Planctomyces sp. SH-PL14: one gene and its partner. The protein of the gene in region 2 binds, or shares a complex with, the protein of the main gene of each other region. Links are inferred from orthologs where the notes say so. Each region holds a gene or a part of one and is shown on either strand. Other genes may lie near its edges. The genes, in order: carB and carA.

What was found.
Region 1: the proteins of carA (region 2) and carB are in contact, whole or in part, in a solved structure (PDB 1KEE), measured with the Escherichia coli proteins. The link is inferred for Planctomyces sp. SH-PL14 from one-to-one orthologs.

The regions. Positions count from the first base shown.
Region 1 is NZ_CP011270.1:6,997,930-7,013,968, reverse strand. Bases 2,153-6,044 are described here. They hold carB (carbamoyl-phosphate synthase large subunit), read right to left. Parts: upstream 5,713-6,044; coding sequence 2,353-5,712; downstream 2,153-2,352. Other genes in these bases: VT03_RS26935 (SMP-30/gluconolactonase/LRE family protein), read right to left, coding at 2,153-2,156. In the rest of the region: VT03_RS26945 (coproporphyrinogen-III oxidase family protein), read right to left, coding at 1-693; VT03_RS26940 (hypothetical protein), read right to left, coding at 791-1,105; more of VT03_RS26935, read right to left, coding at 1,143-2,152; VT03_RS26925 (hypothetical protein), read right to left, coding at 6,052-8,670; VT03_RS26920 (hypothetical protein), read right to left, coding at 8,747-9,061; VT03_RS26915 (M56 family metallopeptidase), read right to left, coding at 9,311-11,419; VT03_RS26910 (BlaI/MecI/CopY family transcriptional regulator), read right to left, coding at 11,423-11,797; VT03_RS26905 (MFS transporter), read right to left, coding at 11,966-13,243; VT03_RS26900 (DinB family protein), read right to left, coding at 13,462-13,950; VT03_RS26895 (3'-5' exoribonuclease YhaM family protein), read left to right, coding at 14,521-15,492; argF (ornithine carbamoyltransferase), read left to right, coding at 15,585-16,039. UniProt on the Escherichia coli protein: Large subunit of the glutamine-dependent carbamoyl phosphate synthetase (CPSase).
Region 2 is NZ_CP011270.1:4,925,248-4,940,280, forward strand. Bases 2,667-5,552 are described here. They hold carA (glutamine-hydrolyzing carbamoyl-phosphate synthase small subunit), read right to left. Parts: upstream 4,737-5,552; coding sequence 3,597-4,736; downstream 2,667-3,596. Other genes in these bases: VT03_RS18785 (hypothetical protein), read right to left, coding at 2,667-3,169; VT03_RS18795 (adenylate/guanylate cyclase domain-containing protein), read left to right, coding at 5,133-5,552. Outside these bases: VT03_RS18775 (hypothetical protein), read left to right, coding at 1-65; VT03_RS18780 (hypothetical protein), read left to right, coding at 271-654; more of VT03_RS18785, read right to left, coding at 1,007-2,666; more of VT03_RS18795, read left to right, coding at 5,553-6,914; VT03_RS18800 (type I phosphomannose isomerase catalytic subunit), read left to right, coding at 7,383-8,423; VT03_RS18805 (citrate synthase), read left to right, coding at 8,615-9,901; VT03_RS33635 (hypothetical protein), read right to left, coding at 10,019-10,288; VT03_RS18815 (patatin-like phospholipase family protein), read right to left, coding at 10,316-11,617; VT03_RS18825 (DUF1080 domain-containing protein), read right to left, coding at 12,817-13,461; VT03_RS18830 (T6SS immunity protein Tdi1 domain-containing protein), read right to left, coding at 13,564-14,034; VT03_RS18835 (hypothetical protein), read right to left, coding at 14,079-14,765; VT03_RS18840 (DUF4832 domain-containing protein), read right to left, coding at 14,884-15,033. UniProt on the Escherichia coli protein: Small subunit of the glutamine-dependent carbamoyl phosphate synthetase (CPSase).

The DNA of each region.
Region 1 (16,039 bases), 2.1 Mb from region 2 along the record:
CTTGTCGAGACAGGCGTGCCAGTTCTCGTCCGTCTCGCCGATCATGCCGGCGATCAGGTCGACGTTGATCTGCGGGAAGCCGACCTGCTTCAGCCAGTCATAGGCCCGGAAGATCTCCGGCGAGAGATGCGCCCGGCCGTTTTCTTCCAGGATCTTGTCGTTGAAGTTCTCGACGCCGAGCGAGACGCGGGTGATCCCGATCTCCTTCAGCGTCTGGACCTTTTCGAGGCTGAGCGTGCCGGGTTCACACTCGAACGTGACTTCCTTGGCTTCTTCCCAGGTGATCGAGTCGCTCAGCCGCTCGCGGAGCATCAGGAGCTGCTTGGCGCTCAGGTACGACGGGGTCCCGCCGCCAAAGTAGACGAACTGGAGCTTGCGGTCCTGGATGCCACGGTGCGTCTTGAGAAGCTCGACTTCCTTGTCCAGCGTGTCGACGTAGTTCTTGATGACGTCGGCGTTCTGCTGCGTGTAGACCCGGAAGTAACAGAACTTGCACCGCTTCCGGCAGAACGGAATGTGGAGGTACATCCCCAGCGGGACCGACCGGTCGGGCTCGCGGTCGAGGGCGGCGTAGATGTCGCCGACCGATTCCTTCTTCCACTGAGAGAACGGCGGGTAGTTCGAGACGAAGTAACTGCCGACTTCGGTCTTCGTTTCCGTCGGCTTGGTTTCCAGAACCTTGAGATCGGACATCGCAGCCTCACCGCAAAACCTGTTCAAACAAGTTTACCCCGCTCCCCCCGGTCGGGAGAACCCAGAAAGCGGTCGAATGGCAGCTGACGGGAGAGAATTACGCCTCGGATGAAATGGCTGTATCTGCCCGGCTGAGGGTCTCGCGGCCCGAATGCAGCAGGCCGATCAGGCCCGCCAGCAGAAGCAGGAGGCCAGCCAGGGTGAAGGCCAGCGGCCAGATCCGCGGCACGATCGTCACGTCGAGGGGCCAGAGCGAAAGCTGGACGTAGGCTTCATGGACAACGCCCTGCGTCCCGTAACGCCTCGGAAGCCCGCGGGATCGAAACAGCAGGGCGGAAGCCGCCGCGGCGCTGACGAGAATCGACGGGACCAAACCGGCCAGGAGGATCATCCACAGCACGAGCTTTCCCATGGCAGCCCCCTTCCTCGACGCGCCGGTGCGCGCCATTTCAACGCGCGTACCAGACCGGCCCGGCGGAGAGCAGGTTGATCCGATACAGCCCCTTCCCCGCCGTCACGTAAAGCCGGTGCTTCTCCGTTTCATCCGCCGCGGAGCCGAAGCAGCAGTTCGTCGGCAGTTCGGGAGTCGGGATGAAGGCGATCTCCTTCCCCGCGGGCGAATAGATCGCCATCCCGAAGCGGGACTCGTTCCGGATCGCGGCATAGATGTTCCCGGCCGCGTCGCAGGTCATCCCGTCGATCCCCGCCCCCTTGCCGAAGTCGACCAGGATCTTCCGCTCGCCGAGCTTCCCCGGGCTGACGACCGGGAAGGCGTTGAGCGTCATTCGCCAGGGGGCGAACGCCGGATCGGCGGAGGCGAGGAGCGGCTTGCCGTTGTTCGTTTCGGCGACGTAGAGCGTCTTACCGTCGGGTGAGAGGGCGACGCCGTTGGGCTTGGTGATGTCGGTCGTGGCCCGCGAGACCGCCTTCGTCTTCCCGTCGACAAAGAACACGCTCATGTGATCGAGCTCGAGCGGCTCTTTCCCGACGTAGAATGGGTCGCTGAAGTAGACGTTCCCGGCCGCGTCGACATCGAGATCGTTGGGAGCGTTCAGGACCTTCCCGCCGAAGCGGTCGACAACCGGAACGACTTTCCCCTCGGCGGTGATCTCGCACAAGGACCGACCACCGTCGTTCGCCCCGCAGGCGGCGAGAAGGCGGCCGTCCTTCGTGAAGGCCAGCCCGTTGCTCTTGCGGCTCTCGGCGCAGTGGACGGTCACCTTCTTCGTGGCGGGATCGAAGCGGTAGATCTTCCCCGGATTGGCATCCGGGATATCGCTGAAGTAGATCGCCCCGTCCGGCCCGCAGGCCGCCCCCTCGGTGAATTCTCCCTCGCCCCAGAGGTGCTCGAGACGGGAGGTCGCGGCGACGATTTCGGGCGATCCCGTTGGAGCCGACGGCTCCGCCGCCATCAGCGACCGGGAAATCAGGACCATCGAAGCCAACCAGATCGCCGTCCGCATCGCCGCCTCACGTCGCAACAACAAGAGCTGATGCGACCACAATGGCAAAGTGCCCGCGAGAGCTCAAGCGACGCGAACGTCCTTGGGCCCCTCCTCGCTGCCGAGCCACCAGGAGGGCTGCCGAATGACAATCGCCCCCTGGCGAACGGACAGATCCGTTCATCAGGGGGCGAAGTGCTCTCGATCCGAGACGCTGCTACTTCAGCGACTTGGCCCACGTCTGGAGGGCCTGCACCTGCGGCTGCGGGTGGGCGATCTGGTACTCGATCGCCTTGACCATCGCGTGGCAGCCGGGGAGCGTCGTCACGCAGGGAACCCCCTGGATCACGGCGCTGGCGCGGATGCGGCCTTCGTCGCTGCGGGCTCCCTTGCCACTCGGCGTGTTGAAGATGATCTGGACCTGGCCGTTCGCCATGTGGTCGAGGAGGTTCGGACGGCCCTCCTGAAGCTTGCGGACGGTTTCGACCTCGATCCCCGCCTGCTGGAGGACCTTGGCGGTTCCAGCGGTGCTGAGGATCTTGAAGCCCAGCTCCCGCAGGCGGCGGGCGGGCTCGACGATCGCTTCCTTGTGGTTCTTCGCCATGCTGATGAAGACGGTCCCTTCCGTCGGGATCTTCACCCCGGCGGCAAGCTGGCTCTTGGCGAAGGCCGCAGGGAACTCCATATCGATCCCCATCACCTCGCCGGTGCTCCGCATCTCGGGGCCGAGGATGATGTCCACCCCCTGGAACCGGGAGAACGGGAAGACGCTCTCCTTGACCGAGGTGTAGTGCGGCCAGACCTCCTGGGTGATCCCCTGCTCTTTCAGGCTCACCCCGGCCATCACCTTGGCGGCCATCCGGGCCAGCGACAGATTCGTCGCCTTGGAGACGAACGGCGAGGTCCGTGAGGCCCGCGGATTCACTTCCAGGACGTAGACGGTGTGGGCCGAACCTTCCCGCTTCACCGCGAACTGGATATTCATCAGGCCGCGGACGCTGAGCGCCTTGGCCAGCTTGTAGGTCGCGTCCTTGATCTCCTCGATCACCGCCTGGGGAAGCGAAAACGGCGGCAGGGCGCAGGCCGAGTCGCCGCTGTGGACGCCCGCCTCTTCGATATGCTCCATGACCCCGCCGACGAGGGTCGTCTCGCCGTCCGAGATGGCGTCGACGTCGACCTCGATCGCGTCCTCCAGGAACTTGTCGATCAGGACCGGGTGGTCCGGCGAGATCTGGACCGCTTCTTTCATGAAGCGGAGGACCTGGTCATCGTCGTAGCAGATCTCCATGCCGCGGCCGCCGAGGACGAAGCTCGGGCGGACCAACACTGGATAGCCGATGTGCTGGGCGGAATCGATCGCCTCTTCGACCTTGTCGGCGGTCCCGTTCGGGGGCTGCCGGAGGCCGAGGTTGTTCAGCAGCTCCTTGAATTTCTCGCGGTCTTCGGCGACGTCGATCATCGCCGGGCTCGTGCCGATGATCGGGACGCCCGCCGCTTCGAGCCCCTTGGCGAGGTTCAGCGGCGTCTGGCCGCCGAACTGGACGATGACGCCGTCCGGCTGGAGACGGTCGTGGATGTTGAGGACGTCTTCGGTCGTCAGCGGCTCGAAGAACAGGACGTCCGAGGTGTCGTAATCGGTCGAGACGGTCTCGGGATTCGAGTTGACCATGATCGACTCGATGCCGAGCTCCCGCATGGCGAACGACGCCTGGCAACAGCAGTAGTCAAACTCGATCCCCTGCCCGATCCGGTTCGGCCCGCCGCCGAGGATCATGACCCGCCGCTGGTGGCCGGTCGACGCCTGGACATTGACCGCCGACGCGGTCACGCCTTCTTTTCCGGCGACCGGCTGGCCGTCGAGCGTCTGGAGCCCGCGTCCCTCGGGGCCGAATTTCCGGCGGCTGGGTGCCTCGTCCTCGGTCTCGTAGGTCGAGTAGTAGTACGGGGTGTAGGCTTCGAACTCCGCGGCGCAGGTATCGACCTGCTTGAAGGTCGCGATGACCCCCTTGTCCTTGCGGTAGCGGCGAACCTGCAGCTCCGTCGAGCCGAGCCACCACGCGATCTGCTTGTCGGAGAAGCCCCGCTGTTTGTAACGGAGGAGTTGCTCGGCCGAGAGATTCTCGATCCGGCCGGCGGAGTGAATCTCCTGCTCCGTCGCCACGAGATCCCACATGCTCCGCAGGAACCACGGGTCGATGTTCGTGAGCTGGAAGACATCCTCCACACTCATCCCCGCCTTGAACGCATAGCGGATGTAGAACACCCGTTCGGCATTCGGCGTGGCGAGCTTGTTGCGGATCTCCGCGACGTCCGGCTGCTGGTCGCTCCCCCACAGGTCCTTGGCCCCGCCGCCGAGGCCGAACTGGCCGATCTCGAGACCACGGAGCGCCTTCTGGAACGACTCCTTGAAGGTCCGGCCGATTGCCATCGTCTCCCCGACCGACTTCATCTGGACCGTCAGGGTCGGGTCGGCGTCCGGGAACTTTTCGAAGGTCCACCGCGGGATCTTGGTGACGACGTAGTCGATCGTCGGCTCGAAGCAGGCGAGCGTCTCCCGCGTGATGTCGTTCGGGATTTCGTCGAGCGTATAGCCGACCGCCAGCTTGGCGGCGATCTTGGCGATCGGGAAGCCGGTCGCCTTCGAGGCCAGGGCGCTCGAGCGGCTGACGCGGGGGTTCATCTCGATGACCGTCATCCGCCCCGTCTTGGGATCGATCGCGAACTGGACGTTCGAACCCCCGGTCTCGACACCGATCTCGCGCATGACCGCGATCGTCGCGTCCCGCATCCGCTGGTATTCCTTGTCCGTCAGCGTCTGGGCCGGCGCGACGGTGATCGAGTCCCCGGTGTGGACCCCCATCGGGTCGAAGTTCTCGATCGCACAGATGATGACGACGTTGTCCGCCTTGTCCCGCATCACCTCCATCTCGTACTCCTTCCAGCCGAGGACCGATTCCTCGAGGAGCACTTCGCTGACGGGGGAGAGCGCCAGGCCGTTGCGGACCTTGTCTTCGAACTCTTCTTTGTTGTAGGCGATCCCGCCGCCGGTCCCGCCGAGCGTGTAGCTGGCGCGGATGATGATCGGGAGGCCGATTTCCCGCAGGGCTTCGCGGCCTTCTTCGATCGTATGGACCGTCCGCGAGCGGGGGACGTCCAGGCCGATTTTGATCATCGCCTGCTTGAAGGACTCCCGCCCTTCCGCCTTGGCGATGACGTCCGCCTTGGCCCCGATCATCTCGACGCCCAGCTGCTCCAGAATCCCGCGGCGGTAGAGGTCCATCGCCGTGTTGAGGCCGGTCTGGCCGCCGAGCGTCGGCAGGAGGGCGTCGGGCCGCTCCTTCTTGATGATCTCGGCGACGTACTGCCAGGTGATCGGCTCGATGTAGGTCGCATCGGCCGTCCCCGGGTCGGTCATGATCGTCGCCGGGTTCGAGTTGACCAGGACGACCTCGTAGCCCTCATCGCGCAGGGCCTTGCAGGCCTGTGTGCCGGAGTAATCGAACTCGCATGCCTGACCGATGACGATCGGGCCGGAGCCGATGATGAGAATCTTCTTGATGTCGTTGCGACGGGGCACGGCAGGCTTCTGCTGGAGGCTGGTGGGGGCCGCCCGCTCCGGTGGCACATTGCCATGCGGACAGACGGCCGGCAGTCAGGCTCCGCGCGGACGATCACCCCGAAGGCACCGAAGTGTTTCCGTCAGGGGGGCGACGGAGGGGGGAGTGGGGAGATCGCGGGGGCGCGAAATTTCGGAAACTGTAGAAATCGAGGGTGGGATTGCAAGCGTTGCTCCCTCGGCGACGGCCCGCGCCGAGGGGGGGATTTGCATGCGGAGGCATTCTGAAACGGCTTCCCTGGCCGAGATGGATTTTCCGTTAACGGCCCGGCGATCCCTTCGAGCCAGCCCCGGAACGGGTCAATCCCAGAGCTTGGCCCCCAGCCGCAGCCGGGGGAGCTGGATGTTGGTGTCGGTCATGCTCCACTGTCCGTTCGCATCGCGGTGGAGCTCGAAGACGACGAGTTCGACTTCATACCGGACGTTGTTTTCGAACGTGGTCCGATCGGGCTTGATGTAGCCCCCGATGGCGTGCGTCGCCCCCTTGGCCGCCACCTGCTCGCACGTCTTCTGGACGTTCAGCAGCTTCCAGCGAAACCGGCGATCCCGCAGGGGACAGGCGGGATCGTCCTCGTAGATTCCCTCGTCCGAGAACGCCGCATGCAGGTTCACGAAGCTCGTGACGATCTTGCTGCGGATCGTGGCGGCCAGGGTCTGCTGGTCGATCATGATCTTCTGCTGCTTCGAGACCGGCATCCGGCCGAACTCGACTCCGGCCACGTCCCGCAGCCGGTCCTCGGGAGGAAAGACCGCGAACTTCCGCGGCCGCTCGCAGGGGTTGTAAACGATGTCTCCCAGCCGGGGAGTCAGGCGGCCGTCGTTCCACTCCGCATCGATTTCCAACCCCATCCGGATCGGGACGACGACGCACGAGTCGGCATCCAGGGTCCGGACCTTGAACGTGATCGGGAGCGGACACTCCTCCGACGAGGGCGCTCCGGAGAGCGCCGCCGCGGCGTCCGTCGCGGGCCGACCGGGGCCGGGCCGCAGAATCCGCAGCAGCGTCTCCTTCTGAATTCCGTCCTGGGAACCGAGCGAGATGCGAAACGCCCTCCCCTCCTCGAGTTCCTCGACGATCCGGCCGGCCGGCGTCATAGAGGCGGACGCGATCGCCCAGATGACCGCCCGCGTCAGCTGCGACTCGAGCATCGATTCGTCCGCGACCTGATCGACCCCCTTCTCGACCGGGCGGACGACGACCGTCTTGGGGAACTTCGGCTCTTCCGAGGGCTCGGAGGCATGCACCGACACGAGCCGCTCGGGAAGCGTAAGGGTCCTGCGGCTGAAGAGGGAGCGATACCGAACCTCTCCCGGAGGGCTCGCTTCCAGCAAGACCAGCTGACTCAGGGGCCGGCTGTTGGCGCGGGCCAACGGAACAAGGAGCGGAGACTCCATCCCTTCCAGCGGGACAACCTGGGCCTCCGGCAGGTCCTTCACGGACCGGATCGTGGCAAGCCGGCCGGACTTCAGGAACAGGGGGTTGCTCGGGTCGTGCGGAGGGAGCGTCGGCTCCGAGTCGATCGCCCAGACGACGTTCCCCCGGTAGCTGTCGATGAGGCGGACCGAGAGACGGTACATGCCGCTCCGCCGCGACGGGCCGACTTCGGCGACGAGCAGGTGCGTGGCGTTGAGCGCCGCCCCCATTTCCGAGGACGGGACGTCACCGGGCTGCTTCCGCAGCGACTCGATGTTCTCCAGTTCGACCACGGGAAACCCGGCGGTGTGGAGCTTGGTGTAGAGCGAGTCCTCGATCCCGCGGGCCAGCTCCTTCAGGGCGGCGTTGGGATCGGCCAGATAGGTCGTGTATTCGAACGCAAAGTCGAAGAACGGAATCCCCGCGCACCGGAAGAAGTCGTTGCTGTCCCCCCTGCGGACGAGGAGTCGGGACTGATCCTGCAGGCTCCCCGAGATCCCGTCGAGCTCGACGCGGACGCCGATGGCCATGTGGCCCGGCAGTTTGCCGATCTGGGACAGCTCATGCGCCGCGCTCAGGACGCAGTAATCGAGGAACGTCGCGTCCCCGTCGACGGCGTCCAGGATGTCCGCCCCCACGTCGGCGCGGAGGGTTCCCGGCTCGATCCGGCTGCGATCGATCTGGCGGACATCCCGTCCGATCGGCTGGTAGAAGAGCGTTTCCCCTTCGACCTTGCTGAAGACGCCGATCTGCTGATGCGACCGTTTCTGCGCATCGCGAAAGACGACAAACCGCAACCCGCCCGCGTCCGCCAGCGGAAGGAGCGGGTGTGTCTTCCAGACCTTGGTCTTGAGCTCCTCCAGCAGCGCGTCCTGGATTGCGTCTCCGCGACGGCACGAACTTGCGATCCGACGGGCCAGGTCGCGCCCGGCCTGAGTCGCGACGCAGACGATCCGGTCCTTGGCCGCGGCCGCGAGGTGCGGCGACACCCGCCGTCCTTCGGCGATCCCCTGGACCAGAAACCGCTCGCCGTCGATCCGGATCGCGGCGGCCACCGTCCCCCGCGGATCCCCCAGGACGAACGTCGCCTTTTTCCACTCGCGGAGATTCTCGATCTCGGCCCGGAGCGACGCGATCGAATTTTCGATCTTCGGCGTTTCAGAGGCCATCTGCCGCTGGAACGCCTCGGCCCGCTCGATCTGCCGCCGCAGTTCGTCGTTGCGTCGCTGGACCGCCTCGAGCTCGGTCTTGGGAGGAGGGAGCGGGATGGTCTCCACGGGATCGACGGCACCGCCGCCGCCAACCGCTCCCCCCGGCCGTGCCGGCTGATCCGCCGGAGGGGGAGCCTGTCCCGCGGGACGCTTCGCCGACTTCGGAATCCCGTCCGGCCGTCCCTCGCTCGGCCCCTGTCCGTGCGCCACGAGCGTCCCGAGGAGCACGGCGACAGCGGCGGGCATCAGCCAGCCGGTCCCCCGCCACCCTGTCGCGAAACGCAGAAGGCTCATGGGCCCCTTCCAATCACAGCCGCTCTTCAAAACGATTCTCACCTTCCCGGCCGCTCCGAGGGCCGGTCTGTTCCAGTCACAGCGGCGCCGTCTGCCCCGTCAGGACCTCGTACTCCTGCTGCTGACGCACCAGTTCCTCCCGCTTGGCGGACAGCTCCGCCTCCCGGGCAGCATTGGCGTCACTGAGCTCCCGAAGCCGTTCCTGCAACTTGACCTGCTCGGCCCGGGCGGGCACGGTCGGATCGTCCGCCGGCGGTGCGGCGGCGGCGGCGGTGGGCTCCCCCCTGGAACTCAAGACCACGGCCAGCACGACCCCGACCGCGATGCCGAACGCGGCGGTCGCCGCCACGATCCACCCGATGGGTTGGCTGGGCTGTTTCTTCCGGGCCAACGATCCTCTCCCACAATGAATTGCCCAACGGTCACGCGCAGTTCACGAGAGGCCTCGCTTTCGCCCACGCGGCCCCGCGTCTCACGCCGCCCAAGATTCAGGTTCAGTCTTCCCCGGTGCGGGATTTCTGTCAAGGAGAGGTTGTTCGCCGCGGCTCAGACGAGCTTGCCTTACGCATCTCGAGATCCACGCAGCTCCGTGGAGAGTCGCTCGACGGACTTTGCCGGCGCAGGGAGACGCCCGCCTTGTTCAGGGCAGTTGCTCGGCGGAGAAGAACGCCACATAGACGTTCCCAGTCGCGTCCCTCTCCAGAGGAGCGACGAGCAGCGTGTGCCCCGCCGGGATCGACTGAGCCGTCGAAATCTGCAACGACGAGACGTGCGGAACCTGGAGCGTGACCGACTTTCCGTCGTGGGTCATGCTCAGGTGATCGACATCCGCGACCTCGGTGATGCGACACTGGACGACGAGCCGCGTCCCTCCGTCCTCCTCGATCATCGGGCGGACCTGGACAACGGGTCCCACGGTGAACTCGGAAACCACCGGCTCCAGGCGGCTCGCCGCTCCGGTCTGCAGTCCCGTCACGAACGGCCTGATCGACCCCATCTGGACGGAGGCGGACTGGCCGTCGTAGGTCAGAATCTTGGGAGCAAACAAGACATTGCTGTCCCGGGCGCTCTGGAGTTTCCGCATCAGGTGCCGCATCTCCGCGTCGCTGAGAACCCGCACAAAGGCCGGAACGTCATGCCGGGTCCAAGCCGCCATCGTTCCCAGGTCGGGCTGTTCCTGCCCAACCGGCATGCTCAGGACCGTTCCTCCCGGACCGGGAAGCAGTTCCTCCAGCGAGAGACTGGTCGACGCCAACCGGGCGACAACGCCGATCTGCTGCCGGTTGTCCCGACTCCACCGGGCCAGCAGCGCTGCAATCTCCTCGTGTTGCTCGGCCGTCCCTCGCACGATGAGGGTTTCGCCGCGGACTTCATAGGAGCTTCCGTCCTTCGAGAATGGGATGGGATGTCCTGCCTGGAATTCGGCGCGGGCCTCCCGAGGCGTCTGCAGCAACGCCCGGAAGACATGTTCCATGTCCTGCACAATCGCCTCCGGCTTCTCCTTCGGTTCGTCCCGCAGATAGCGGTCGATCGCCGGACGCAGCTGGTACTCCCGGGTTTCCCGCGCGATATCCAGAGGCGGCTCCGCGGGAAGGAGAGTCCAGACGGTCTCGGCCGGAAGAGCGATGCCGGTCGGCCGCGGCGCCGGCCTGGCGCGGACAGGGTCCGTCAGACTGATCAGGGCCAGGCAGACGACCGCGCCGCAGCCCACCCACCGGCGCCCTCTCGTCTCCGGAGCAGCCGATCGCGACAGCTCCGCGAGACGACGGCGAACGGCTCGCTTCCTTCCGAGAAAGAAGACAAACCCTGGAGCGAGCGACGCGATCCCCCGCCCGCGGCCAACGAGACGCTCGAGGACTCGCAGCAGCGTTTCCCCATACTGGGGGGCATCGCCCCGTTCGAGATGTCGGAGGACCATCGCGTCACAGGCGAGCTCCCGTTCGAGGAGCCAGCATCGCTGAGTCCACCAGAAGACGGGATTCCACCAATGGAGAATCCTCGCGATCGCCAGGACCCCGCTCGTTGCCACGTCCCGCCGCCGGATATGGGCCAGTTCGTGCCACAGAATGTGCCGCATCTCGGCCGGGGACCAATCGAGCATGTCCTCCGGGAGAAGGATCGTCGGCTGCAGCCATCCGCAGGTCGCCGGACTCCCCAGCCCCGGCAAGGTCCGCAGCTCGACGAGGCGAAAGATCCCGAACCGCTTCCGTCCTTCGGCCAGCATCTGCAGCCAGTCCTCGCGACCGCATTCGGTGCCGCGCCGGAGCCAGAGGCGGAGCCGGACCGTCGTGATCAGAGTCCAGAGTCCCATGATCGCCATTCCGGCGAGGAGAGCGGCCAGTGCGATCTCAGCGGCGTCGGCGAACCGAACATCGTCAGCAGTCGGAGCAGCCGAGATGCTGCTCCCCGGAGAGATCGCCTCGGCGAAAACGAGGTCGCGGGTCGTCGAGGCTCTTACACCGTCTTCCGGATTCGGCAACGGGTCGAAACTCTGCGTCTCCTCCGTCACTTCCGACCAATCGCTTCCAAGAAGTCGTTGCAGGCTGAGCGGACTGCCGATGCTGACCGGCATCAACAGACGGACGAGGACCAGCGACCAGATCGACCAGCGGACCCAGGGAGCCAGCCAACGTCGGCCCAGCCCGGTCACCACAACCGCCAGCACGAAGACGGGAATCGTGAGGACCGCCGCTCGAACGATGCTCCAGGCGAACCAGAGACTCCATTCCATGAGCATTCCGACATCCATGATTCAACCTTCCTGTTGATCGAGAAGTCTGCGGAGTTCCGCGAGTTCGTCCGGGGTGAACTTGGCCGTGCGGACGAAGTGGGCCAGGAGCGGAGCCGCTTCGCCGCTGAAGACGCGGTCAAGAAACGATCGCGCGGCCTTCCGGACGCAATCGGCCCGTCGGACCGCGGCGCGGTACCAGTAGCGGTTTCCTTCGGGCGTGAAGTGCAGCGCCCCCTTTTTCACCAGGCGGTGGAGCATCGTCCGCACCGTGGCCGGGGACCATCGGCAGGGCTCCGCGAGCGTTCCGATCACGTCCTGAGCCGTGATGGGATGCCGCTCCCAGATCAGGTTCATGACCTGCCACTCGGCATCCGACAGTTCCACCGCTTCCGTCATGGGCCACGCCTCCACGACGTCAGAAAGTATTTACACCTGTAAACACCGTCAAGAGGAATCGGCTGAAGAGCAGCGACCAGAGGCGTTCAGCTGCCGGCGAACACCGATGAACGCGGACGCGAGAGCGCCCCGCGTGCGCCATCCCGATGTCGAAGGTGATGTTTCCCCTCAGAGGACGCTTTCGACGGCCCCGGCGTTCTCAGCGCCGTCCGTGTCGACTGCCTGCTGCGGCTGCCGGCGAAGGAGGACCTCGTGCGTCACGAACAGAAGCCCCGCCAGCACGAGCGCGAAGCGCGGGATCAGTTCCAGTCCCATCCGGTCGACGAACAGTCCGACCAGGCCGGGCGTCGCCGCGCCGAGCATCGCGGCGCTGACCTGAAAACCGACAGCGTGGACGGCGACGTCGTGGCCAAGTCTCTGCGGCGTTCGAGACATCAGGCACGGAAAGACCGGAGCCAGCCCCAGTCCCACGAGGAGCAGGCCGGGCAAGGAGGCCGGGCTCCCGCCAAATGCGAACAGCCCCACCCCGGCGACGGCGGTCGCCATCGCGAGGCGGACGAGCGTGTCGAGACCGATCCGGTGACTGATCGCCCCGGTCAGGACGCGGCCGACGCCGATCGCGGCGTAGTAGCCGCTGGTCATCGCGCCGGCGACCTCCGGTGAAACGCCCCGGGACCCGGTCAGGACGGAAAAGCACCACTGACCGACTGTGAACTCCAGGCCCGTATAGAGAAAGAACAAGCAGATCTGGAGCCAGACGAGCAGGTGCCCCAGGGCGGCCCAGAGGCCGACTGGCGAGGTCGCGGTCGCGTCGGCGGAGGCGGGGACCGGATCGGTCCACCGGTCCCGCGTCGCCAGGAACATCACCGTCATCGCCAGGAGGATTCCGCCGACAAGGGCGTAGCCGAGCCGCCACGAACTGAGAGTGGAGATCATCAGGGTCATCAGGAGCGGGCCCAAAGTGGCGCCGAGGCTATAGCAGGCATGCAGCCAGTTCACGTGCCGGGCCGAGAAGTGCCGCGAGACGTACGCGTTGAGCCCGGCGTCGATCCCTCCCGACCCAAGTCCCCAGACGACCGAGCACGCGATCATAACTCCCCACACCGGGGCCAGAGCGTTGCCGAACATCGCCAGAGAGACCAGACCGCTGCTGATCCACAGCAGGTTCCCCAGACCGAGGGCGGGCGTCAGTTTCCCGCCGAGGAAACTCGACAGGCAATATCCGGCACCAAGAGCGATGAAGGTCAGACCGAACCCGCGCTGCGGCAGAGCGAACTCCTGCCGGACGAACGGCCAAGCGACTCCTGCCACCGGGTCGGGAAGCCCCAGGCTCACGAAACCGACGTAGGCGATGGCCAGCAACAGGCCCAGCCCGGCCGCGGCCCCGACGTCCATTCTCATTCCGGATCCCGGCGGGCCGGCCCCCTGCTCCGTCGCTTCACTCATCGTGTCCACAACCTCTCCGTCGGCCTGATTCGGTCCGGCCGAATTGTTCCGGCGGGCCGCGCCCCGGCAACCCGGAGATTTCCAAGCCTGCATCTAATCGAGCGGCTTATCCGACAGGACATCCAGAATCCGTCGAAACTTGAGCGCGCATCGTTTGCGCGAACTCGCAATCGAGAACAGCGACAACCGGGCGGGCCACGATGTCCGGTTGGAGCCGGTTACATCAGGATCGGCTTGCCGAGCTTGCGGCGGATGACGCTGAACTGGCCGGCGTGCATCAGCGTGTGATCGGAAGCGAGTTGAAAGACGCTGCCGACGGTGGGGGAGAACGGACGCATCTTCTCGGAAGACGGCTTGTCGAGGTCGCCATCGGTCAGCGACATCAGGGCCGCGATCGTTCCGGCCCGGACCTGGGCGAACAGATCGAGATACTCCTGCTTGGTCAGGAAGCCGGTGTCCTTGGACGCTCCTTCGGGACCGTGCTGCTCCATGAAACCGGCGGGCAGTTCGGGCATCTTGGCGGTCGGGACTTCGAACTGGACGAAGTAGACGTCCCCCGAGATGACGTTGCCGATCTGCCAGGCGGCGTGGTTGGCGTTCGGCAGCGGGCGGACGAGGAGGTCCTCGTCGCTGAAGTCCTTGACGAACCATTCGAGGATCTTGCGGGTTCCTTCGAGGGCGGACTTGATCGCTTCGCGTCCCGTCATTGCTGCACTCCACGACATGAAAACAGGTGAGCCCGCAGTGGTGGCATCCTCGGTCAACGGTGAGAAGGACACAAGTCGCGGCGATGCGTTGCGTCTCCCTTTTAACCCGTTTCGAACACAGTTCTTGCCGGACGGACGCCCCTAGCTCAAACCCAATGTGCCACGGCCGCCTGGGGGTCAAGGGGGCCACGCCCCCTTGCCGCCGGAGGCATTTTCGTCGCGGAACCGTGGGACACAACGGACGTCCCCTTTGTGGTACCGACGTTGAGGATTCACCGCTGGCTTTGCAATTCCCGCGGGTTGGTGAGGGGGCATACGGCACGGTGCCCGCGCTTGGACATGCCCTCCTTCAGACATCTCTCGACAAGAGGGCCTTCGGCGGGCAAGAGGGCGTTGCCCCCTTGCATCCCCCACCAGGGGTACCCCCTGGACCCCGGTCAGGTCGCCCAATAGAGCATCCTCGCCTGCGGCTGGCGTTGCGTGTCGAGTGAGGATTATTACACTTTTTTGTTTTCCCTTCGCGTTTCGGGATCGGGCAACTGTCTCGGAGGGCATGTCGAGAAGGCTCTGATGGCGCGGCAGTTTGTAAACACCCTGACCGATGGCGCCCTCGTCGACGAGGTCTACCTGCTGGCAGACCGCCAGCTCCGGGCCAATCGGAACGCGGACCTGTACCTCCTCGCCCAGCTTCGGGACAAAACGGGCCAGATCAGCGCCTTCTTCTGGAACGTCTCCGAAGGACAGGTCGCGCACCTGCAGCCGGGCCAGTACGTCCGCATCCGCGGGAAAACCCAGCTCTACCAGGGAAACGTCCAAGTCATCCTGACCAAAATCGACGCCGTCGACGAAGCGGGCCTCCAGCAGTCCGACTTCGTCCAGACGACGAGCCAGGACACCGACCGCCTCCTGTCCCGCCTTCGCGACATCCTCCTCGCTATCCCGCAGTCGGATCTCCGCGGGCTGATGTCCTGCTTCCTCGACGATCCCGCGATCACCGAGCCGCTTTCCCAGGCGCCGGCCGGCATCCGCCTGCACCACGCCTACCGCGGCGGACTGCTGGAACACGTCGTCAACCTGCTGGAGACAATCACCCGGATTGCGGACCTCTACCCCAAAGTCGATTCGAACCTGCTCCTCGTCGGGGCGTTCCTGCACGACATCGGCAAGATCCGCGAACTGACCTGGGACCCCACCTTCGGCTACTCGGACGAAGGGCAGCTCCTCGGCCACCTGGCGATCGGCGTCGAGATGTTCGACGTCAAGGCGCAGGAGTTCGCCGAGCGGTTCGGACGCGACTTCCCTGAGGAACTGAGCCTGCGGATCCGGCACATGATCCTCAGCCACCACGGCAGTTATGAGCACGGGAGTGCCCGGCTGCCGATGACCCCCGAGGCGATCGCGCTGCATCACCTCGACAACCTGGATGCCAAGGTGAACGAGTTCGCGACGCTGATCCAGGCGGACCCGAACTCGCAGTCGCCGTGGACGCCGTTCCACCCCAACATCCAGCGAAAAATCTTCAAGGGTTCGACGCCGTCCTAACGAACCCTTCTCTGTTTTCGATTCTGTTGTCTGCGGCCCCCCTCCCCCTTTGAAGTGTCCTCACCAGAATTGTCATTGATTGAGCGTTTGACATGCGACACTTGACCTCCCTCAACGAAATCCGCTCCGCCGACGTCCGCGAGATCCTGAACCTCTCCTCCGAACTCAAGACACGCTGGAGCCAGGGAGACCGCCCGGACATCCTCAAGGGACACGTCCTGACGCAGATCTTCGAGAAGCCCTCGCTCCGGACGCGTCTGAGCTTCGAAGCGGCGATGGACCACCTCGGCGGAAGCAGCATCTTCCTCGGACGGAAGGATGCCGGACTCGAGGGGCGCGAGGCGCAGTCGGACGTCGCCAAGGTGATCGGCGGCTATTCCGACGTGATCGTCCTGCGGACCTTCTCGCAGCAGCTCATCGACGACTTTGCGAAGTACTCCGGCAAGCCGGTCGTCAACGGCCTTTCGGACGACTCCCACCCCTGCCAGGCGCTGACCGATGCCTTCACGATCGGCGAGGCGCTCGGGCGGATCGACGGGGTGAAGCT
Region 2 (15,033 bases):
AGTTCGTTCCGTCGCGGCGGGAAGTGATCCTGGATGGAGCGGGCGTGAGCGGGCAGGCAAACTGACACGTCTTGGCTGAGCCGACGCGTCGAGAGGCGAGATCCCGGTCTTTGTGGGCTCTCTCCCGTCACCCTGGTCGCGCAGGGTCCAATCGGACGGCATTCACCGCGTGGTGCCTCGTCTTGTTCGCTGCATGGAGCCGGCAGAGCGGCACGGCATAGGGATTGCCTTCTTGGTGCAAGCCATGTTCCCCTTGCAGGAGAGACGATCATGTCCATCAGGCCAGAAGTCGATCGCGGACAGGATGCGAAGTTGTATGCCGGGCGGGTTCTGGGTTTTGCCGACACCCGCGAGCAGGTCGATCGCATTGCATCGGAGTTGAACGACGCAGGAATCGGCGACGAGCGGATTCTGATCCTGGCCGGAGACGACGGGATTGAGATTCTGAACCGGACGCTGAAGGAGTTCTTTTTCAGTGACGGCGAAGACCAGACGGTTATTAACGGCCTCCGGGAGCTCCGGGATGGCCATCTGGTGATTGAGGTCGAGGTGGCTGACCGGGACGAGGCGGTGAAGGTGGTGAATCTCTCGGCCCCGCACGGCGGCCGGACGTTCACTTACTTCGGCACGCTCATGAATGAACAGATGAGCTGATCCACCTGGGTCCAGGGGTACCCTGGTGGGGAGTGCAGAGGGGCCTGTGTTGTCTTCTTGGCCCTTTGCCCGCCGGAGGCCCCCTCGTCGAGAGATGTCTGAAGAAGCCCGTGTCCAAGCGCGGACACGGCGCCGGATGCCCCCTCACCAACCCGCGGGAATTGCAGAGTGAGCGCGGAGTCCTCAGTGCCGGTACCACAATGGGGACATCTGTTGTGTCCCACGGTTCCTCACAGGAGTGCCTCCGGCGGCAAGGGGGCCAAGAAGACAACACAGCCCCCTTGACCCCAGACTGCCGTCGCACGTTGGGTTTGAGCCAGCAAGGTCGCGCCGGCAATGACGGTGTCTAACCCTACTGCTGCTCTTCCAGGTCCACAAACCGCGATTCCGTGTGCGTCACGATCGCATCCTTCTCCGCGTACCGGATCGCCGTCGTCCCCCGGTAACACCGCAGCACGGACAGCACACTCTCCACCTGCCCGTGAATCGCGTTCACCCCAAAGCCCGAGGCCGCTCCCTCTTCCTGCGGGATCTGGGCAAACCCATAGTTGATCCACGGGACAAGGGCGTCGATGAACCCCGCAAAGTTCACATGCTGGACCGACAGCAGATTCGTCTTCCCGGCCAGCGGCCCCTCGAACTGGAACGGCTTCTCCAGGATCACTCGTTCCGCCTGCGGAATCGACGTCGTGAAGATCGCGTAGCTGGACCCCACACCCAAAGTGCCGGCCAACTGGTCATCCACACCCGCCGCTTTCGGAATCTCGATCAGATACACATTGCCGCCCGCCACGCCCCGCTCCGACCACGCCGGCAGATCGATTTCCGGCAGGTCGTCCGGACTCTCGGCCTGGATCGTCTTCATCAGGTCGCCGACAAACGTGTAAAGCTGGTCCATCCCGGACAGGAACTTGTCCTGATCGCTCAGTCCCAGAACGATCCCCAGCTCCAGCATCGGCAGCGGCTCCGAAGCCTCCGGCATGTCGCGGAACCACTGGGTTGACGTCGCCTTGGCGTCGATGACCAGCCCGATCTGCCCGTCCTGCAGGGCCGGAACAAAGTAATCTCCGAGCAGCACGTCGAACCGCTTGAGATACGGAACGGCCAGCTGCCGGAAGTGCTCATACTCCCCCTTGTCATCCTCATCGATGTTGCTGAGGACCGTGGTGTCGACATAGCCGAGGATCCGCTGCAGCGTCGGCCGCATCTCCTTGTACTCGTCGGGCGAAGCCTGGCTGCGGGTCACCGCGAAGAGCAGCGGCGAGCCCCCGACGTGCGAGAGGATCGGCAGCGGCGTTCCCGTCTGCTTGCCCACCCCGCCCACCTCGTACTGGAACGACTCCGTTCCGCGGTCGGTGAGGAAGGAGCAGCCGACGGTCGCGTGCGGCGTTCCGGTCGTCTCCTGCTTCACCCGCTCTTCGAGGGACTTGAGATCCTTCTCGAAGGCCTCCTTGGTGGCGTCCGGCGTGTTCGAGGCGTCCATCGCCTGCCGGACCACTCCCGAAAGGGCCATGATCTGGCCCGCGGCCGCCTGCTGCTGGATCTCGATCAGCCGCCGGCTGGAGTACCAGATGTTCGTGATCTTCTGGTCCTGGTGCGGGAAGATCTTCTGGAAGTCCGGAACGTCGGCGAGGGTCTTCCCCTGGCCGAGCAGCTTGAGGTGATCGTTGGACTCTCCGGCGGTGAAGAAGAAGTAGCCGTCGCGGACACCGAGCGAGACGAGCAGGGTCTTGCTCTTGAGGTGGTCGAGGAGCGGCTTGACCTCCTCGGCGACATCTTCGTCGATCTCGGATTCCAGGTCCGTCCAGTCGATCGATTTGAGGGCGAGGGAGATCGTCAGGAAATCGCCGCCGGCGATCTGCTGTCGGCTGACTTCGAACTTGGCCTGCTCGATCGACGGGAGGTTCTCGTCCGCCATCTTTTCCAGCCGGTCGAGTTGGGCGCGGGCGACCTCGGGCTTGGTGATTTTGGCACCGAAGACAATGGGGGAGAACCGGAGCTTGTCCTTGCTCTTGAGAAGCCGGGCCACGATTTCGCGAATGACCTTCTTCTGGGCTTCCTCGTCCTCTTCGCCAGCGATTCCCGCCTGCATCTGGGCGAACCGGACGTCGTTGCTGATCTCCTGGATGAGGGCGAACGACTCGATCAGTGCCGGATCGCTGTAGGCGAAGATCTCCTGCGTTCCGGCGTCCTGGAGGAGGTCGACGAGGTCCTTGTTGGCCTTCTTCTTGAGGAAGTCGCGGAGGGGGGCGAAGGTTTTGGAGCGGTACTGGGCCTGGAGGAGGTTGAGGCCGAGCTGGACGCTCGGCATGTTGTAGAGGCGGTCGTAGGCGCGGCTCTTGATGAACTTGTTGTACTGTTCTTCGAGCCGCATCGACGACATGTAGAAGCCGGCGTCGGCGGGGACGAAGCGGAGTGAGGTCGTCGTCTTGAGGTCTTCGCCGCGGCAGACCGCGATGAGGGTGGTGAGCAGGAGGGTGGCCGTTGCGAATCCTCTGGCCAGAACGACGCGCATCGCAGAATCCTTGGTGGGGATGGCGGGGGAGCTGAAGTTGGCTTCAGTGTCGAAAGCGTGGGCCCAAGTGTAAAGACCAGCGTCAGGTCGCCGGGGTCCAGGGGCTCGCCCTTGGTGGGGGATGCAAGGGGGCCTGTGTTGTTTTTTGGCCCCCTTTGCCCGCCGGAGGCCCGTCTCGTCTCGATCTCTCTGAAGGAGCGAGTGTCCAAGCGCGGACGACGTGGCGGATGCCCCCCTCACCAACCCGCGGGGATTGCAAAGCCAGCGGTGTGGCGGGAGGGAGTCCTCAAAGCTGGTACCACAAAGGGGACGCCCGTTGCTTACCACGGTTCCTCATGGAAGCGCCTCCGGCGGCAAGGGGTGACCCCCTTGACCCCGGCTGCCGTCACAAGTTGGGTTTGAGCCAGCAGAACCGTGCCGGCGAGAACTACTTCGCCCCGACCATCATCTTCCGGAACTCGCCGAACAGGTAATGGCTGTCGTGCGGACCCGCGGACGCTTCCGGATGGTACTGCACGCTGAACGCCCCCTTGGACTTCGAGCGGATCCCCTCGACGGTGTCGTCGTTGAGGTTGATGTGGGTCACTTCCACGTCGGACGGCAGCTTGTCCGGCGCGAGAGCAAAACCGTGGTTCTGCGAGGTGATCTCCACACGGCCCGTGTCCTTGTTGAGGACTGGCTGGTTCCCGCCGCGGTGGCCGAACTTGAGCTTGTAGATCTCGCCGCCGAGAGCCAGCCCAAGGAGCTGGTGTCCCAGGCAGATCCCGAAAACCGGCTTCTTCCCGAGCAGTCCCTGGATCGTCTCGACCGCGTAGTCGAGGGGCCGCGGGTCGCCGGGGCCGTTCGAGAGGAACACGCCATCCGGGTTCTGAGCCAGGACTTCATCGGCCGAGGAGGTCCCCGGCATGACGGTGACACGGCAGCCCATCTCGGCGAGGTGCCGGGGGATGTTCCACTTCATGCCGTAGTCGAGAGCCACCACGTGCGGCAGCGTTCCGGACTTGTCACCGCTGAAGGTCTTGGGCGTCGTCGGATCGCGTTCGAGATCGTGAACCCCGTCCTTCCACTCGGACGCCTGCTTCGGAGAGACCTCCCGAACGAGGTCGTGTCCGACGATGTTCCAGCTCCGGGCCTTTTGAACGAGCGAAGCGTCGTCCAGATCGACCGAAGAGAGGACTCCGGTCATGGCGCCGTTCACCCGCAGCCGCCGCACGAGAGCCCGTGTGTCGATCCCTTCGATGCCGGGGATGCCGTTCCGCTTGAGGTAGTCGGAGAGCGATTCCTGCGAGCGGTAGTTGCTCGGCTCCTTGCAGACTTCCTTGGCAATGAAGCCGCGGATCGCCAGCCGTCCGCTCTCGACGTCTTCGGAATTGATGCCGTAGTTCCCGATGAGCGGATACGTCATGCAGACGATCTGCCCATTGTAGGAGGGGTCGGTCAGGATCTCCTGATACCCCGTCATGCTCGTGTTGAAGCAGACTTCCCCGCAGACTTCGGCATCCGCTCCGAAGGACTGCCCCGTAAAGACTGTCCCATCCGCCAGGGCCAGCTTCGCAGGTTTCGACATCAACGTTTCTCCCTCTCGCCGGATGGGGCGAATGTCCCCCGCACACCGTCCCGGGAGGCGAAATCCGCGTCGCAGGATCGACGGGCGGGCGCACCGGGAGCGCGAGGGAATTTTCGGACGGTTTCTATCATATCCCCCGGGGGGCCGAAAGCGTCTCGGCGCGTTCTCTCCCGCGTGCGAGAGAAGCTGTCGGCGATGTCATGCACCGCCGAAAACCGTTGGAAAACCGCTGACCGCCGAGGCTCGCTTCGAGGGGGGCGGGTTCGGCGGTAGAATTCCGCGGCGGATGCGCCGCGGATTCCTCATCGGAGCGCGGCCCCAGGTGTCCCGGTTCCGGCCCCCCGGCTCCCCGCTCCTCCACGCCGAGGCCGCCCGGCGGGACGTCAGGAGACCTTTGTGCTGCAACTGATCGTCGTCGGTCCTGAGCCCAGGCTCCGCGTGCGGCATCCGCTTCTTCGGGGGCAGGCGTACACCATTGGCCGCACGGGGGACGCCCAGATCCCGGTCCCGTGGGAGCAGTCGCTCTCCCGCCTCCATGTGACGCTGCACGTCGAGGACGGCTCCGTGCGCCTCGTCCGCGAGCCCGACGCCCGCAACCCCGTCTACATCAGCGGCGAGGAGATCACCGAAGGGCGGCTCTCGGGGGGCGAGGCATTTGTCATCGGCGAGACGCAGTTTGCCGTCTCCCGCGGCGAGTCGGAGTCGAGCAGCGCCAAGGACTCGCCGGTCGAAGAGGTCGTCTTCACCCGCAAGCAGCTCGAACAGGTCCGGTACGAGGACCCCGACCGCCGGATCGAAGTCCTCTCGCGGCTCCCGGACATCATCTGGGGGGCGAGGTCGGAGGCGGAGCGGGACTCCCGGCTTGTGAACCTGCTCCTCACCGGAGTCCGCAACGCGGAGGCGGTCGCGATCGTCTCGATGAACAAGTCCGGCCATGTTCAGCTCCGCAGCTGGGAGCGGCGGCGCGAGACCGCCGGCGCTTTCCGTCCCAGTCGGCGGCTCATCGCGGAAACGGTCGAGCAGTCGCAGACGATCCTTCATCTGTGGGACAGCTCCGACGCCGTGGTCCACGACTACACGGTCTCGGGGGAGTTCGACTGGGCCTACTGCACGCCGGTCGGAGAAGTCCGGGGCCAGCAGTGTGCGCTGTACGTCGGGGGCCGCTTCGCCCCGCTCCCCGGCCAGGACTCGCGGTCGGGCGCTCCACACCTCCAGGCCGATGTCAAATTCACCGAGCTCCTGGCGGACGTCCTGAATTCGATCGAGCGGCAAAACCGGATGGAAGGGACGCTCTCGGTCCTGCGTCAGTTTCTCTCGCCCCCGATCCTCGCGGCGATCGAGCGTTCGGGTGAAGGGACGTTCGACACCGACATCCTCAATCCCCGCGAGTGCGACGTGACGGTCCTGTTCTGCGACCTCCGCGGCTTCAGCCATCGGGCCGAGTCATCGGCGGGGGACCTGCACGGCCTGCTCGACCGAGTGAGCCGGGCGCTGCAGCTCATGACGGGTGAGATCCTGGCGCACGGCGGCGTCACGGGGGATTTCCTCGGCGACGCGGCGCTGGGGTTCTGGGGCTGGCCCTTTGCCAGTGACGAGGCGCCGCTCAATGCGTGTCGGGCGGCGCTGGCGATCCGCAAGGCGTTCGCGGCGATCCAGCAGACGCCGGAGCATCCGCTGGCCGACTTCGAGATGGGGATCGGCATCGCCCACGGCCGAGCCGTCGCGGGGAAGATCGGGACGAGCGATCGGGTCACCGTGACGGTCTTCGGGCCCGTCGTGAACCTGGCCAGCCGCCTGGAAGGGATGACGAAGCAGCTCCGCGTTCCGATCCTGCTGGACGAGCCGACCGCCGAGATTGCGCGGACGCGGCTTTCGAAAGAGGAGGGGCGGACGCGGCGGCTGGCCCGGGTTCTGCCGTACGGGATGGAGACGCCGCTGGTGGTGACGGAGTTGCTGCTTCCGCATGCGGACTATCCGGACCTGACGGACGAGCATCTGGCCCAGTACGAGCAGGGGGTCGAGCACTTTATTGCCGGCCGTTGGGACCAGGCGTACCGGTGTCTGCACGCGATGCCTTCGGCGGATCAGGCGCAGGACTTTCTGACGCTGCGTATTGCCCAGCATGGACGTTCCGCACCGCCGGGCTGGAAGGGGATTGTCGAGCTCCCCAAGCAGTAGTGACGTTTGCTCAAACCGCGTCCTTGCCAGCACAGCGATGCTCGCTCAAATCCAACGTGCCACGGCAGCCGGGGTCAAGGGGGTCTCACCCCCTTGCCGCCGGAGGCGCTTTCACGAGGAACCGTGGTAAGCAACGGACGTGCCCTTTGTGGTACCGGCGTTGAGGACTCACCACGCGCTTTGCAATCCCCGCCGGTTGGTGAGGGGGCATACGGCACGTTGTCCGCGTTTGGACACAAACTCCTTCAGGCATCTCTCGACGGCCAGGCCTCCGGCGGGCAAGAGGGCGTTGCCCCCTTGCATCCCCCACCAGGGGTGCCCCTGGACCCGGTTCAAAAACACCTCTCTCGGTAATCGCGGCGGATTCGTAGATTCGCCACGCATCAAACCTGTCCCACCGCCCACCAAGAAGCTAGCGTTCAAGAATGGCCGCCCACTCCCGGGCGACGCCCCCCATTTGCCCAACGCATGCCCGTTGTTCCCCCCCTCCCGATGTCGTTCGTTCCCTACCTGCGACCGCAGGTCTGGGGCAGCCGACATCTGGAAACCCTCGGCCGGAACCTCCCCCCAAACCAGCCCGTCGGCGAGTCCTGGGAACTCAGCACCCACCCCATGCACATCAGCCGCGTCGCCATGCCGGCGGCGCTCGCAGGGCAAGGGTTCGATCGACTTTGGCGCAGCGCCCTCACCGGACGCGACTCCACCGAAGACGCGGGGGACTTCCCGCTCCTCATCAAACTCCTCGACTGCCGCGACTGGACGTCGATCCAGCTCCATCCCGACGACCTCCAGGCCCGCCAGAACGCCGAGGGCTCCCCCGGCAAGACCGAAGCCTGGTACGTCCTCCACACCGAGCCCGACGCCGAACTCCTCCTGGGGACGCGGCCGGGCGTGACCGCGGAGGACCTGGCGGCCCTCACCGCCAACGCCGCAGGCCCGCCTCCCGTCCCGGACGAAACCCTCGACCGACTCTTCGTCCGCAGCCGCCCCTCGGTCGGGGACTTCATCCTGATCCGTCCCGGAGTCGTCCACTCCTGCAAGGGGATCACGGCCTGGGAAATCCAGACCCCCTCGGACCTCACGTACCGCCTCTTCGACTGGAACCGCCTCGGCCCCGACGGCCGCCCGCGGGAACTCCATGTCGCCAAGGCCCTGGCCTCCGTCCGCTGGGCCGCTCCCAAAGCGGTGATGACGCACTGGCCCGGCGTCCTCCGGGAGCAGGAGCAGACTCCGCGGTTCTTCCGCTACCTCGACGCTCCGTTCCAGGTCGAACACTGGACCGTCGGCACCAAACCGTTCCGCCTCCCTCCCGGCCCGATGCGCGTCCTCTGCACGATCCGCGGCGAACTCCGCCTGCGGGGAAACGGCTTCGAGGAGGAGGTGCCGGGGATCCAGTTGCGGCTCCTCCCGGCCGGTCTCGAGGAGTGCTGGATCTCGGCCCGCACCGGCGAGGCGGAGCTGCTGCTCGTGATGCCGGAGTCGTCGCCGTCGCCGGGAGAAGCCGGCTGATCCGCCGGGCATCCGGAGGGGGCCGCCAACCTCTCGATTTGGTCAGGATTTCCTCGGAAATTCGTTGGATTTTGTCGAGTCGACCCCATTGATTGGCGGTCCCCGCGAATCCTCGCCGATGAAGTGGCTGAAACGCGGTCGCCCGGCTACCATCGACCCGGTTGCACGCGCCGATTTCTTACGGACACCCCATGCCCGACACGCTGACGATTCAAGACAACCGGACCGGCAAGACCTACGAGATTCCGATCGTCGACGGCACGATCCGCTCCACCGATCTGAAGCAGATCAAGACCGGTGCGGACGACTTCGGGCTGATGGCCTACGACCCGGCGTTCCTCAACACCGCGTCGACCCGCTCCGCCATCACCGACATCGACGGCGACAAGGGGATCCTCCGCTACCGCGGCTACCCGATCGAACAGCTCGCCGAGCACAGCACCTACCTTGAGGTTGCCTACCTCCTCCTGCACGGCGACCTCCCCAACGAGTCCCAGCTCCAGGAGTGGGAAACCTCGATCTCGCAGCACACCGTGGTGCACGAGAACGTCAAGCAGCTCATGGAGGGCTTCCGCTACGACGCACATCCCATGGGGATGTTCATCAGCACCGTCGCGGCGATGTCGACGTTCTATCCGGACGCCAAGAACGTCCGCGATCCCGAATGCCGGATGAAGCAGATCCACCGGCTGATCGCCAAGGCCCCCACGATCGCCGCCTTCTCGTACCGGCACTGCCAGGGCCGCCCGTACAACTACCCGCACAACCGCCTGGGCTACACCGCCAACTTCCTGGCGATGATGTTCAAGATGACCGACAACCCGTACGAGCCGCACCAGGTGCTCGCCCGGGCCCTCGACATCCTGTTCATCCTCCACGCCGACCACGAGCAGAACTGCAGCACGAACGCCATGCGGGCGATCGGCTCCTCGGAAGCGGACCCCTACAGCGCCCTCGCCGGCGCCGCGGCGGCCCTCTACGGCCCGCTCCACGGCGGCGCCAACGAGGCAGTCCTGAACATGCTTCAGGAGATCGGCCACGTCAAGAACGTGCCGGGCTTCATCGAAGAGGTGAAGGCGGGCAAGCGGAAGCTGATGGGCTTCGGCCACCGGATCTACAAGAACTACGACCCGCGGGCCAAGATCATCAAGCGGACGGCGGACGAAGTCTTCGCCGTCACGGGCCGCAACCCGCTTCTCGACATCGCGATCGAGCTCGAAAAGATCGCTCTCAACGAAGAGTACTTCGTCAAGCGGAAGCTCTACCCGAACGTCGACTTCTACTCCGGCCTCATCTACGAAGCGATGGGCCTCCCGATGTCGATCTTCCCGGTGCTGTTCGCCATCCCGCGTGCGGCCGGCTGGCTCGCCCAGTGGTCCGAGATGCTGCAGGACAGCGAACAGAAGATCGCCCGCCCCCGCCAGATCTACACCGGCAGCGACGTCCGCGACTACGTTCCGCTGGGCAAGCGCAAGTAGCCAGCGGCGAGGCCCCTGGGCCCGGTGGCCGTCAGCGACCCGCTGGACCGGGCGGCCGTGGAGTAGTGGGATTGAGCTATGGTTACCGTGCCGGCGGGCGCGGTGTTCGAGCGGGTGTCACTGCTGCCAGCTTTGGGCCAGCAGTGATTGGGCATCCAACTCGAACTCGGCACTGCGGGTCAAAGCACCCGCAGTGGCATCCGGCGAGCATTTCGGCCAGGACCTCGCATCGAGGTGGTCGAACTTCCGGGTAAGCAGAGCGATGATCCGGAGCTCGCCGGGATGGGCCAGGATGATTCGTGTGGCGCGCGGCTCGACAAGCATGCCCATCAAGCCGAGGTTGGAATGCACGCCTGGGCAGCACTGCCGGCGGATGAACTGATTCATGACGCCGTGTCACTGCGGCCGGCGAAGTCAGGTGCCGAACGGCTTTGTTAAGACCCACCTCCCATAATTCAGGTCCACATTGGCCGAGCCGATCCATCGTCCTTCCAGTCGAAGCACGTCGTCCGCCATGATGCGGAATTGAAACACTCCGTCAAACGGACGCTTGCTGCTACGCCACTTCCCGGTGAGAATCGGATACTTTAGCTCTCCCTCAAATGTGTACGTGATTTCGGCTGTCTGGTCGGTTGTGACGCCTTTGTAAGCGTTCCCCGAAGAGGTGATCTGGACTTTATCATTGTAAGTCTCTTCGCTGCCATCCATGTCGACGGCAGTAAACTCAGAGTCCCATACGCCATCGAGTGTGAATGCTTTATTCTTCGCCGTCTTCAAGCAGTCGACCATTCTGTTCCAGCGAGGGAGGTCCTGTCCTCGATAGTTGCTGGCGTCCAACTTGAGATTGTCGAGGTTTGTTTTCGAGCAGTCGTCAAGCTTGTCGTTCGCCAGTGTCAATGGAATTTGCCAGCGATAGTACTGGTCCAACGGCAACCAGCAGCGGACAAGATCTTCCGCGTGATGGCTGCTCATGTCAAACATCCAGTTGATGAGATGCCGCATCCAAAAGAAGCCGCCTCTGTCTATGCATCCGCCGAGTGGAAAGCCCTTGCCAGAGGAGCCGGTCCCCATCGAAACCAATGTCATGTCCTGCGGAAGTTCGCCCGCCTTGATCGCCCGCCCGACAGCCAACGTCGAAGGATTGTTGGCGGCCATTCCACCGTCGAAGAAGACTCGCTCATTGTCTTCGAATCTCATCTGATAGCCAGGAAAATATACCGGCGCTGCAGAAGAGGCTGTGCAGATATCGCGAAGCAGCAATGGCTGATGCGTTGGTTCCAAGCTGTCGAAAACTCGGGGGGTGCGTGCCTGTCCGTCAATGGCCGTAATCAACAGCCTTGTCTTCACGCTTTGCATAGTGGCATTGCCAAGCCTTGTGTTTAAAAGGCTTCTTATTCCGGAAGCGGTGTAGAGCGGGTCTCGATACTCCGAATAAGGGAACCAGTTCCATGACGAGCCAGCCCACTTCTTGAAAACATGGCTCTCGTCGGCCAAGGCATTGTCGGACTGTCCTTCATAGAGTTGCAAGAGCTCAGAGGCTCGCTTCCCGATCGCCAGTCCCGCGGCAATAATGGATCCCGTCGATGTTCCAGCAATGATGTCGAAGACATCGCAAAGTCGGCGGTCTCCGAGATCGGCTTCCAGTTGCTGTAAAAGCGCTGCTGGAATGATCCCGCGAATTCCTCCGCCGTCAATTGATAGAATGCGAAAAGACATCAGATGGCCCTCTGGGAAAGCTGACTGCCCAAACCTTCAGCTTGAAACTGTAATAGTCGAGGGGCCATCCTTCAACTCAGGTGGCGGCCGCGTCCGGTGTTAAGTGTTCTTCTCGTTTTGTTCTCACAGTCTCAGCTTGATGTTCATCCGCGGCTCCGCATGCGGCGAGGGTCTGAGGCGTTGATCTTGAGCTGACCGTTTCTCGAAGACGAAGGGTGGAGCTAAGAGCCTATCCGAGAACCCCCGCAGTCCTCCAAGCGGTGATGGCGAACTGCAGGTGGAGAAGTGCGAGATAGTTGGCGGCGGTCTTTTCCCAGCGGGTCAGCAGGCGTCGGGCGCGGTTCGTCCACGAGTGCAGCCGTTCCACCACCCACCGTCGCGCCCGGCCTCGTCGCCGCACAGGACGCGGAGGCTCGGTCCCCTTCCGAGGGATATGGACGACGTATCCTCGACGGGCCGCCGTCTGGCGGATTGTCTGCGCGTCATAGCCCTTGTCCGCGCACAGATGCTGACGACGACGTCGTCCCGGGGGACGGCGAACGGGAAGCCTTTGGAACGTCTCGACCACCAACTTCTGATCGTGCACGTTGGCGCCGGCCACGGCCACTCCCACCGGCACACCCCGGCCATCAGTCAGCACCGAGCGTTTGACCCCCAGTTTCCCGCGATCTGTGGGGTTCTTCCCCGTCTTTTTCCCCCCCGAGCGGCGCTTTGGTCATGGCCCCATCCAGACTCTGCCACTCCCAGTCGATCCCTTTCAGATCATCGTATTCCTCAAGCGCGGCCCGCCACAGTTTGCGGAACAGGCCGCGCCTGACCCACTCCTGGAAGTAGGCGTGAATGGCGCTGCCGGAGCCGAACTCCTGGGGCATTGCCTTCCATTGGCAACCCGTCCGCAGCACGTACAGGATGCCTGTCACAACACGGCGTAGAGGCAGACGTGGACGTCCCCTCGACAATTCGGTTTGTAAACCGGGAGCGCGGGCTCGATCCGTTCCCAGAGCGAATCGGAGATCTGGTGAAACTTTGACGCGTCGCTGGCAGCCACGGGCACACCTCCATGCACCTTTCGAGAGCAGACACTTCTCGAAATGCACAGAGCGGGCCAATTCACGAGACGGTTCTCGGATAGGCTCTTAGAAAGATCGCCACGGCCCCAGTCCGATCTCGCAGAGGAATGGTGGAGACTCTTGTGGTCATCAGGGGAGCGGCTTGACGCGGATCTCCTTGAAGTACCATACGCTTCCCCGGTCGTGCGCCTGGAGAGCGATGGCGCCTCCGTCTGCGGAGAAGCGCCGGCCCGCGCGGGTCGGTGGCCGTTCCACGTTGACCGGCTCCGTGTAGTCGACGACCTGTTGGCCATCGAGCTGGATCACGATCCGCTTGTCCCGGACGGTCACGTTGACCCGGAACCAGTCGGTCTCCTTAACGGGTGACTCCGCCAGGTCGACGATCGCATACAGGCTCCCGGTCTTCCGCTTCTCCTTCTCGGTGCTGTTGAGCTGAATCTCGTAGCCCTTCGCCAGATGCCGGGCCGCGTCCCGCAGCTCGTGATCGGCATGCACGAAGATCCCCCCGTTCGAGTTGGGCTCGGCCCGCACGACCGCCTGCAGCTCGAAGTTCTTGAATCGCACGAACTCGTCAGGCCCGCTCCCTACGAAGAACAGGTGCGCCGATTTCTCGCCGGCCGCCTGGATGCGGAGCGTCCCGTCGACAACCTTGAACGACTCTGGGTCGTAGTCAGCCTTCCAACCCGACAGGTCCCGGCCGTTGAACAGCTCCCGCCACTCCTCCGCGCCGGCGGGCGTCCAGGCCAGGAGGCAAAACAGAAGGATCAATCGCACGGTCGTCTCCCGCGGAAAGCGTTGTCCGATCACTGCCGTAGGCCGGCCTAAGTCCTCGAAACCCAGCATCCCATCCTCCAGCCACGATAAACAGTTTGCATCCTACGGCGAGGTCTCAAGTCGGACGGAGGTCCCATCCGGCAGGTCCTTCAGTTGCTCATGGATGTGTCCGGAGGCGCAGAGGTACTCGACTAGGGGAATCGGGCTGATGTTGTCGAGAGTATATCTTCCGCCCAGGACGGGCGGCTGTTTGAAGCCGTAACATTGGAAGGGCTGTAGATGAACCCCAGAGGCGACCAGCTTGTCGACGAGCGGAATCGACAGCCACTCGTTGGCATTGTTTCCCTTGTCGATCCGGGAGGCGAAGTCGTCCCGGCTGTCGGCGAGGCGCGTCAACGTTCCACCGGCGACTTCCAGCATGTGGACGCTGTTGTCCGGGAGAACGAGAAAGCAGTCCGCGAAGCGTGAAACGATCCACAGCGTGAACTCGCTGGGGACCAGCCAACTCCACCGACCAAATGCCGTCTGCCAGTCGAGATCATTCTGATCGAGGAGGTAGTCGGTCAGCTGCATCGAACTTCCCACTCCACACCGTCAGCCAGCGGCGGAGGCCTCTCCTACTTCGCGGGGCCGGGGACGTTCGCCGCCAGCAGGTTGAGGAACGTCTCCACTTCCGCCTGCGCCGCAAGGTTCGTTCGGACCAGGAGATTCGTGCCCAGCTGCTGAATCGTTCCTGTCCCGGGCTCATCGGCGTCCCACGGCCCGTAACAATGGGCGACGACCAGCTCCCGGATCTTCTCCTGAACCGTCGTGCTCAGGCTGGCGACGTTGTAGACCCGGAGAGTCCGCGCTTCCAGCGCCTCAAAGCGATACTGCAGCACCAGCCGCCCGTGCCGGATGTTGTAGCCCGCCTCGATTTCGTCCAGGGAAGAGAGCAGTTCATGGACCGTGGTCTCGGAGACGTCGACGGAAAACTCCGCAGTCAGGTCCCGCCCCGCTTCTTCAAAGGAGAGCCGGTCGATCACCACCGGAACCTGGAGCACCGCTTCCAGCGCCTCCGCGAACGTCGCCAGCGAAAATCGCTGGTTGCGGATCGTCACGATCCGCCAGAGGGCGTCGTCAACCTTCCTGTCTCCCGGTCCGCCGAGTCCCACGCCGCGAATTGCCGACACCCGTAGCGTCTCGCCGGCGACGATCGCCGCGGGGTTCGGTTTCGGCGGCGACTCGGACGGAGCGTTCGCCGCCGCCAGCAAGCACGCCACGCACAACGCCATCACCGCGACGCGGGACCCGGAACGCGACACGACCGTCTCCATGATTGAGGATGAGCAACCCCCTGACGATGAACATGCTAACCGTCGGCCGTCATCGTCACCAAAGAATTCCTGCCGGACTCGGTGGGGGCGGGACGAGCGGCTCCGCTCATTGGCCGGTCGGAACCGGCCCCAGCGTCAGCCATCCCGGCGCATGGCGATTCTGGTCTTCGTTCGCGAAGTGAAACACCTTGCCTCCTTTCAGGGGATTGATCACCCGCAGCGCGACATGCCGCGCCGCGGCGGCACCGCCGATCCG